2 regions of the Paenibacillus vortex V453 genome follow, and region 2 is predicted to be linked to the other one. Evidence: riboswitches for the same ligand, from Rfam matches in the RefSeq annotation. Region 2 holds a riboswitch; the other holds the start of a gene.
The links. A riboswitch is a leader RNA that binds a small molecule or an ion and turns the genes downstream of it on or off. The one in region 2 is predicted to bind cyclic di-AMP.
Positions count from the first base shown of each region.

Region 1 (4,656 bases), on a different contig from region 2:
CAAGATTACAAGCAAAGACGGAGATGTTACCGATGTCCCGATCATATTTGCGTTCGAGGACGGCAAGACCGTGGAGCGAACCTGGAGTGGCAAGGACGGTAAAGTCACTTACACTCTGGACTACACCTCGCCGCTATCCTGGGCGATGGTTGACCCGAAATACTCTATGGTTCTTGAGAACAAACATATCAATAATTATATGAAGGCAGGAATGGATCCGAAAGTGGTGACACGCTGGAATCTCAGCATTACCAAACTCGTGGAGACGCTGTTCGGCAGCCTGTCATGGTGAGGGGTGAGCACATGAAAACTTATGCAGGCCAAGGGTGGACCAGTGTTAAAGACCAATTATACGTCTCTATTCTGCTCTTCTTATACCGTTTGCTGTGGGGATATTGCCTGTACCGACTTGTAAAATCAGCCGTCGTTCCCCTTCTGATGCGGTATCCAGACTCTGCACCTAACGAACTGAGCCGGCTATTGTTCTTCTACGAGGGAGAGATGAGCCTGACGTTAAGCAATACGGTCCATACCTACGGATGGCTTCTGGCTGGATTGCTGCTCATCCGGATGGTGCTCACCCCGCTCATACGGGCAGGCATCTTCTATAACCTCCACCAGGAAGCCCAAGGTGAACGCGGCTTGTTCTTCTTCACGGGAATGCAGAAGCTGTGGAAACCCGTGACGATATTCTATCTGATCGAGTTGATCCTCACCTTTGCTCCCGGCTACTGGATTGTGCCCAAAATTCTCCCGATCCTGCTCAACGGCATCCAGGAGCCCGCTCTGCTGTTCCACGCGCTGCCCTATGCGGCAGGCTGGTTCCTGTACGCCTATCTGATTCGGATATCCCTGCTCTATATGCAGTTTGGCCGTATCGGTGATTCCGGTATGATCAGCTCTATTCTAACTCTCTTCAACAATCTGGGCACGGCAGTCCTCCTGTCCATAACCGTGGGCGGTGCCGCCGTTGTTATACTTCTGCTCCTTAGCTCTGCCTCACTCATCTGGGCAGGACTGATCGGTTTAATTATTCAGCAGGCCTCCTATTTTCTAAATGGACTTTTCCAAATTTGGGTAATTTCCTCCCAGTATCATCTGTGGAAATCATCATCCTCACAGCACTCCTAGAAGTTACATTTCGTTACAATAGTATGATCGACAGGCTCGCGAATAAACTGTAACCGGAAGCGACATGGATCTTAATCCCTGCCATTTTTACAGAAAATAGGATTTCATTTATCCTCCATATTACAAATTTCAGAGCGCGAAATTACAAAAAAAACCGTTCCAGCATGACTGGGACAGGTTTTTTTGTTTAAATATACACTTTCCTCGTTTGCCAAAATGTTAATACTCTGCTAAAATAACGAATATGTTAGTAACAACTTTGTCATCTTTACTGTAACTTTTGCTGGAACTATGTTATTTCGTTAATCATGTTGGAACGTCAGACGTCAATGAATGGGTTCATCAACATTTTAAGGAGCCGAATTCCCATATCGATTGGGAAGCGGGGGATCCGTTTTGGGTGAATTGATCTCGCAAGAGAGGGATCATAGGGGACCTTCAACCGAACCCTTAAGCTAACCTCGCAGGCATTGGAAGGAGCATTTCGTTTTGAAAAAGAAGTTAACGGCCGTTTCTCTCGGCCTGGCCCTCGCGCTCACATTAGGGACCGGAAGCGCTTTCGCCGATTCCAAATTAAATACCGCAATCAAACCAGCCATTGGTGTATCTTATAAAACAGGTGGAACCACAACAAATGGTTTTGACTGCTCCGGCTTCACCACCTATGTTTACAAGAAGCTTGGTCTCAGCCTGCCACGAACATCTACCGCTCAATACAAGGTAGGTACGGCAGTATCCAAGAGCAATTTGAAAGCTGGCGATCTCGTGTTCTTTAACACATCCGGTAAAGGTGTATCTCATGTGGGTATTTATGTTGGGGGTGGAAAGTTCGCTCATTCCTCATCTTCTCGCGGTGTCATTGTCAGTCCGCTAAGCCAAAGCTATTACGCACAGCGCTATGTGGGCGCTAAGCGAGTGATGAGTCAAAGCACGTACAAATCTGTAGCTGTAAACTACAACTAATTGGAACTTTATTGATTTATCCTTATAAGAGAGCCCTGGAGTTTTGAGATTGTGCCGATCTCACCCAGCGGCTTTTTTCTTTTGTTCACTGTGTATACCTCTATAACGTTTGGGACAACGAAAAAGTTCCCGCTTTTCAAAAAAAATATAAATTTTATTAATCCAGAAACAACTTCATCAGCATTATTGGCAGCCCTTCATAAAGATCCTTACCTTTTATATACCCTTCCCGGCCTTCATTAAACGCATATTGGAAAATAATTGATTATACCTGACACTTCGACAGCTGATGCTATTGAATAATAGCGAAAGTCATCAAGAAATAATTGCCAAGCTTGTTTGCTGTCTGATAGAATGGGTACAGTAACAACTTTGTCATTAATGTAAGTGCTTTAATACATAGATTACGATTGCCGAATTCCCATGGATATGGGAAGCGGGGGAACCATTTACGGGTGAATTGATCTTGCTGTCAAGGGATCATAGGGGACCTTCAACCGAACCCTCAAGCTAACCTCGCAGGCAGCGGAAGGAGCTCTTCATGCTGAAGAAGACGTTATCAGCGGCAGCCCTGAGTATTACGTTACTGTTCACTTCAGGCATTGGCAGCGTGTTTGCCGATAGTGCGCTGGACCAGGAAATTGATAAGGTATTGGGTACAAGATATAGTTATGGAGGTACAACCACGAGCGGATTTGACTGCTCCGGTTTTACCATGTATGTGTATGCCAAACTCGGCCTGAAGCTCCCGCATCAATCCGGCTCTCAATTCGATATGGGGACAAGCATAACCCGCAAAGATCTGCGGGCTGGCGATTTGGTGTTCTTCAATACAACGGGGAGCGGTATATCCCATGTTGGCATTTATGTAGGCGATGGCAAGTTCGCCCATGCTTCGTCGAATCGAGGTGTCGTCATCAACCGACTTGCTGAGGATTACTATGATCAGCGTTACGTCGGTGCCAAACGCATCATGAGTGATGATAAGTATGAACAATCGGCCGATACATCATCTTAGATGATAGAGGCTGACGATCCAGTGCACAGACCTACTGCCCGTTAAAGGAGAGCCCGCCTCTCTTTGACGGGCTTTTTCATGCAGCTCGCTCCCTTATATAAAGGGTACATGGATAATATACGAATGGAGGAAACTACCAATGGATGTTACCCCTATTTCATTTCGCGCCGTCATCATGCGTGAGGAACACGCTGAAGAAATATGCACCTGGTCCTATCCCCCCTCCTTACGATATCTATGGCTTCCTTCCTTGGGAGCAGATGAAAGGGCTCGAGGTGGAATTTGGCGATCCGATCATACGCCAGCAGCAATATATCTCGATTCTGGATGACCAGGATTCTCTGTGGGGGTTTGCCCAGCTGTTTCCCATACACGAAGTGACACGGATCGGGCTTGGCATGCGGCCTGATTGGTGCGGGCGTGGAATGGGTAAACGATTTATGCAGACCATAACGCAGGAGGCCAGGCGCAGGAGGCCTACGGATGAGATTGATCTGGAAGTAATGACCTGGAATGAGCGTGCGATCCGTGCTTATGAAGGGGCGGGATTTCGCATCACCGATACGTATGAGCGGCTTACTCCGCAGGGAAAAGGCATTTTCCACTGTATGGTGTATGAGCCTCCAGCAAATGAGGAATAGTAAGCTTGTCTATATGAAAAAGCACAAATTTGTGTATTTTTTATGAAGCCTCTTTGGATCGTTGCTTTTTTTGTCACAACTGGCTATGCTGTCTAGGGATGTTGGTTTATAATGGAGACAAGTGCAAAAGTGCAGTATACATAGAAGGGACGATATGACGATGCAAAAATGGATCATGAGCGGATTGTTCTTCGTCGCATGTGCGTTGGCTATCGCGCTGATGTTTACGCTCCCGGGTAAGGAACAGGTAGCCCAGGAAGAGAAGCCGACCATGCCGGAAGTGACTCTCGATGCTGCCGCAGCGGAAGCCACACTGAAAGCAAGCTGCATTAGCTGTCACGGTGACCAGCTTCAAGGCGGCGCTGGACCAGCTCTGAATCAGGTAGGCGGACATATGGATGCGGATGCCATCTTCAACGTTGTAACCAAAGGTCGTAAAGGAATGCCTTCCTTTAAAGATCAGCTGAAGCCTGAAGAAATCGCAAACATCGCGCTGTACCTTGCTGAGAAAAAATAAAATCAGCTTACACGCAAAACACGCTTGATATCCGGAGAACCTACCGGTGCAAGCGTGTTTTTACATTAATTGGGGCCTATGGCGATTCTAACATCCTCATTGTCTCCCGCTTCTATTACTCCGCCTTGCTGTCCTTGGAACGACTCTTCTCGTAGGCCTCGTTAAATTGCTGCGCTTCCTTAATATCCACAGCCGTAATGCCGCCGTCATCCCATGAAGTAAGACGCAGCGTAACAACTTTATAATCTATGGTGATGTAGGGGTGATGTCCGAAAGCTTCCGAAATAGCTGCCACTTCATCAACAAAAGCGATTCCCTTCATGAAGGAGGAAAAGGTATACTTTCGTACAATCCATCTCCCTTGCTCAAACTCCCAACCCTCAAGC
Region 1 covers NZ_ADHJ01000005.1:15,135-19,790, reverse strand. Annotated here, with positions in the region: partial or broken gene PVOR_RS02395 (M1 family metallopeptidase) at 1-292, shown strand, start outside; gene PVOR_RS02390 (hypothetical protein) at 304-1,131, shown strand; cyclic di-AMP (ydaO/yuaA leader) riboswitch at 1,478-1,616, shown strand; gene PVOR_RS02385 (C40 family peptidase) at 1,621-2,094, shown strand; cyclic di-AMP (ydaO/yuaA leader) riboswitch at 2,496-2,634, shown strand; gene PVOR_RS02380 (C40 family peptidase) at 2,639-3,112, shown strand; partial or broken gene PVOR_RS02375 (GNAT family N-acetyltransferase) at 3,252-3,753, shown strand; gene PVOR_RS02370 (c-type cytochrome) at 3,914-4,270, shown strand; gene PVOR_RS02365 (4a-hydroxytetrahydrobiopterin dehydratase) at 4,386-4,656, opposite strand, start outside.
Region 1: it holds a riboswitch for cyclic di-AMP, as region 2 does, so the genes downstream of both, PVOR_RS02380 (C40 family peptidase) here and PVOR_RS18815 (C40 family peptidase) in region 2, are expected to answer to the same signal.

Region 2 (4,656 bases):
AGGATAGACAACGGTGTCACTTATGTTCCATTCCGGACCGTTGGCGAAGCGCTCGGAATTGAGATCACCTGGAACAGCAAGACGCAAACGGTGAAAGCGATCGGCAGCCTGAAGGGGCAAGCAACGGAGGTATTGCTGCAGGTGGGCAGTAAAACTGCAACCGTGAACGGGAAAAAAGTTACGCTCGCGGCACCACCAGTACAGCGGGAAGGGCGCGTGCTGATTCCGCTCAGCTCGTTCAGCAGCCAATTCGGTGTCGACGTGGGCTGGAACCAGGCTACGCGTACGGTTTCCCTGACATCTCCGCAGCGGGAGATGCATTTGAGAGCCTTCTATGCTCTAGAATCCTATCAGGAACGCGATATAATACCTTCCATGAACTCAGTCGCTTTCGGGTGGAGCCGCATCGACCGCGAAGGTCAATTTACGCTTGAGGGTAAAGAGTACCGCTTGCCTGCATCTGCCGGTGATGTAACGCCACAATCCATTGTGGCGGATGCAGCGGATCAGAACATTAAACCGCATCTTATGGTTTATGCTTTGGATGGTAATGGTGAACTGACCAAGGTTCTGAGTGACAGCACCCTTCGGCAGAAATCGATTGAGGGCATAACGACAGCCGTTACGGACAACGGCTTCGGCGGAGTTGTTCTCGATTTTGAAGGGCTCGGCTTTAAATTGGATGCAGGGCAGCAGCAGAAGCTGCTTAACGATTATGTCAAACAGCTGAAGGCTTTTTTACCGAAGGACATCTCCCTGTCATTGGCCGTGCCGCCATTGAACAGTGCTTATAAAGGCTATGATTACAAGACTCTTGCCTCCATAGCAGATGATCTCATCATTATGGCTTATCAGTACAACCCGGTCGGCACCAAATCGCAGGTACCCGAGCCTAACAGTCTTGTAGATCAGGCGATTCAGCTTGCACTCCAAGCGGGTGTTCCTAAGCAAAAGCTCCTGCTCGGCATCAGCTTAAGCAGTGAAACTCCGTCTTCCGTAGATGATAAGCTGGGTCTCGCCAAGCGCTATGATCTAAAGGGAGCCGCCTTCTGGCGTCTGGGACTATTCCGGACTTATAATAATCAGATGGAAGGCGCTGTGAATGCTTCTGTTGTAAAGGAATAAAGTGATCAGGTCTAGCATCCCTCAATAAAAGAAAGCCTGACAAAGATGGATCTTTGTCAGGCTTTCTTAATATGTATTATACTTCCCGAAAAACTGCGTCTCTCAATTAGCTTGGACTGCCTACCAGTTTCGCATAGTTTTCTTGACTCAGTACACGACGCGCCGTTACATAACGCGGCTCATAATAAGAATCGCTAAGCTTGCTGATTCTTACACCCTTGCTGCTGGAAGCATGCGCAAATTGACCTTCGCCAATGTAAACTCCTGCATGCGAAATTCCGCTGCCGCTTGTATTGAAGAACACCAGATCTCCAACCCGCAGGTCTTCGCGATCCACATAAACCCCGGCTTTAGCCTGGCTTTGGGATGTGCGTGGAAGATCTATATCAAAATTTCTAAACATGTACAGTATAAATCCTGAGCAATCAAATCCACTGGTGGTCGTTCCGCCCCATTTATATGGAGTTCCTACCAATTGTTTCACTTGATGCTGAAAGTTCGGTTGTTGATCAGCAAATGCTGTTACGGCACCTGAAGAAAAAATAATTGCAGACCCAAGCAATGTGATGACAAATTTCTTCAAAATATGTTCTCTCCTTCGATGCCTACGGAGTTAGCTAAGGGTTCGGTTGAAGGTTCCCTATACTCTCTTTAGTACAAGAATAATTCACCCAAGACGGTTCCCCCGTTTTCACAAACGAAATTCGGCAAAAATTCATTAACATTTTGTAACTTCTCTTAATATAGTATACAAGCAAGGATGCTGTCAATAATATCCTAAGAATCTATCGTTTTATGTTACCCGCTGTCGGAATAATCGAATTTCGCAGCCTGATTCCTGTTAACAATCTCACATAGTCATGACAATTATGTAACTCTAGCGTATTCCTCTTACTCCATTTTCTTAAAACGTTTAGCAACTTTTTACAGGATCCTGCGTTTAACTATATCAGAAAAGAAATCATAGAGGTGATCCATTACGAATGAGTCAAATCACAATGGCTGAAGCTTTAGCCGTACGGGCAGCAATTCATCGTCTTATGAGCCAGCTGGCGTCGGAGCGTCTGAATAACAGCAGTACGATCATTGAAAAAGGAGAAACGGCTGAGTATCCCGCGCGGAGTGTAGATGTCATTACGGAAGAGATTGAAGCGGCGGCGGCGGATTTCAGAAAACTGGATTTGCTGATGGCCCTCTCCAACACAACGAAGACGATCTCCTGGAATGGTTCCGACATAACGATCATGGAAGCAATCGAGCTGGCGAAACACATTCGCGGTGATATCGGACAGCTTGCACACCTCGGCTCTCGCAAGAAGCTTGAGCGTCAAAGCAGCCGGGGAAGCGGAGACAACGCCACGACGCTGTTCAACGTCGCTCTGTATGATCCTGAAGCTTATCAGGCGGCAGCGCGCAAGAAGGAACGCGAGGTAACCAAACTCTCGTCACTGATAGAACATGCCAATCATAACGCCATGATATCGTTTGACGCATCGAAGTATATGGGGTAACGGCAGCCGCCGGCTCCAAGCCTACAGGTATTCCTCACGTGCGGGTTTGGAGCCGGCGGTTACCGCCGGCGGGCGGGAAAGTGCGGGCAACCGCTTGTTTGTCGGATACAAACAAACCATAAGAAAACCAAAAAGTCGAATCCTATGCACAAACGGATGACGGTTTACGGTTCACACTTATCACTCATTACATGTGACGGACTCCCCAATAGCAAAAAAAAAGATCGCCCCGTTTCCCGCTTCCCTGATACATAATGAAAGCCGCCCTTCTATGGGCGGCTTTTTTATAACTACTGGCTATAAGACCCGTCTAATTCCAATTCTATTTCCCTGCCAAATGAACTCTATCTAAGCTTTATTCCATCCACTGCTCTATCCACTACCCAAGCATTGCATTTGTCATCACCGGAACAAGGCTGCGGCACCAACCAGACCCACATCATCCCGCAGACCGGCCGGAACGATCTCGTACGTGCCTAAATAGGACGGCATGACCAGTTTATCTGTCATTTCCCGCAGCTGCGGGAACAGCAGCTCTCCTGCTCTGCTGACACCTCCGCCAATTACGATGCGGTCCGGGTTGAAGCTGTGAATGACATTAACCAGACCTAGTGCCATGTAATAAATAGCACGGTCGATGACCTCCACCGCTACAGGGTCCTGAAGACGCTTAGCTTCAAATACGTGCTTTGCATTCACTCCCCCATCTGCTGCAGCCAGCTCTCTGATCACGCTCGGCTGATCGAGCATCCGCTGGGACGCTGCATGGCCGATCGCTGTCCCCGAGGCAAATACCTCCCAGCAGCCATGACTTCCGCAATTGCATCTGGGACCGCTCGGATCGATGATATGATGCCCGAGTTCGCCTGCAAAAGAATTACTGCCCAGAAACAGCTTGCCGTCCAGCACGATTCCTGAACCAATGCCTGTACTCAGCGTCACATACACCATGTTAGTTGAACCTCTGCCGGCTCCTCTTACATATTCCCCCCACGCGGCTGCATTGGCGTCGTTCAGCACCTGAACTTCCGTATGCAGCTCACGCTCCATCCAGGCTTTGAGGGGGACATTGGTCCATTCCGGCAAATTCGTTCCATGAATGACAATCCCCTCTCGGCTATTCACTGTGCCTGGTGAGGCCATCCCTACCCCTCGAAGCGGATGGCCGCCCGACACACTGCGGATCATGGCCGTAATTCTGCCGACCACCTCCTCCGCCGTCTGTGCGCCGGCGGTTTCCATCTGCTCCCGGTTCAGCAGCTGTCCTTCGGAATCAAAGAGCGCTGCCGCGATCTTTGTACCCCCAAGGTCAACGCCAACCACAAATTCTTGCTGTTTATTCCATTCGGTTTGCAATTTTTGTTCACCTGTTTCCGATAGGTTTGCTACTACTTCTATTGATGTATGCTGTCTGCCAGCGATCTCAATTCAATCGGATCAATGGGCTTCAGCCCTGACCGACCATATCGAACCGCCGAGCCGAAATGCACCTCGCTCACACCGGTCTGATCGATAAATTCACGAATAATTTCCCATTTCAGGCCATTGCCGGCCAATATCTTAAGCTCGCTGCCTTTGGTTTGTTCCACAAGCTCCCGAATTCTCGGAATTGCTTGTGGCGCTGGCTGGGGCCCTCCCGATGTCAGTACACGGGTAACGGACGGGTATTTCAGCAGCGTACGCAGACCTTCGAACTGTTCCTCCAGCTCATCAAAAGCACGGTGGAAGGTGACCTGCATGCTGCCCGTCCATTCCAGCATGTTGGCCAAGGAAACCTCGTCAATCTTCCCATCCGGTGTCAACATGCCCAGCACTACGCCGGCTGCCCCGGCCTTGCGGATCGCCTTGACCTCCGCCGTCATGGTTGCTATATCGTGTGTGCTGTACACAAAGGACCGACTGTGTGGTCTTACCATCACATGGACAGGAATTTGAACAGCCTTCACAACCTCTTCAACGAGACCGATTCCAGGCGTAAGTCCGCCCTCGGTTATGGCCGTAATTAATTCCAGACGGTCCG
Region 2 covers NZ_ADHJ01000037.1:223,613-228,268, forward strand. Annotated here, with positions in the region: gene PVOR_RS18810 (stalk domain-containing protein) at 1-1,125, shown strand, start outside; gene PVOR_RS18815 (C40 family peptidase) at 1,232-1,708, opposite strand; cyclic di-AMP (ydaO/yuaA leader) riboswitch at 1,712-1,845, opposite strand; gene PVOR_RS18820 (hypothetical protein) at 2,109-2,636, shown strand; gene PVOR_RS18825 (ROK family protein) at 3,039-3,992, opposite strand; gene PVOR_RS18830 (copper homeostasis protein CutC) at 4,031-4,656, opposite strand, start outside.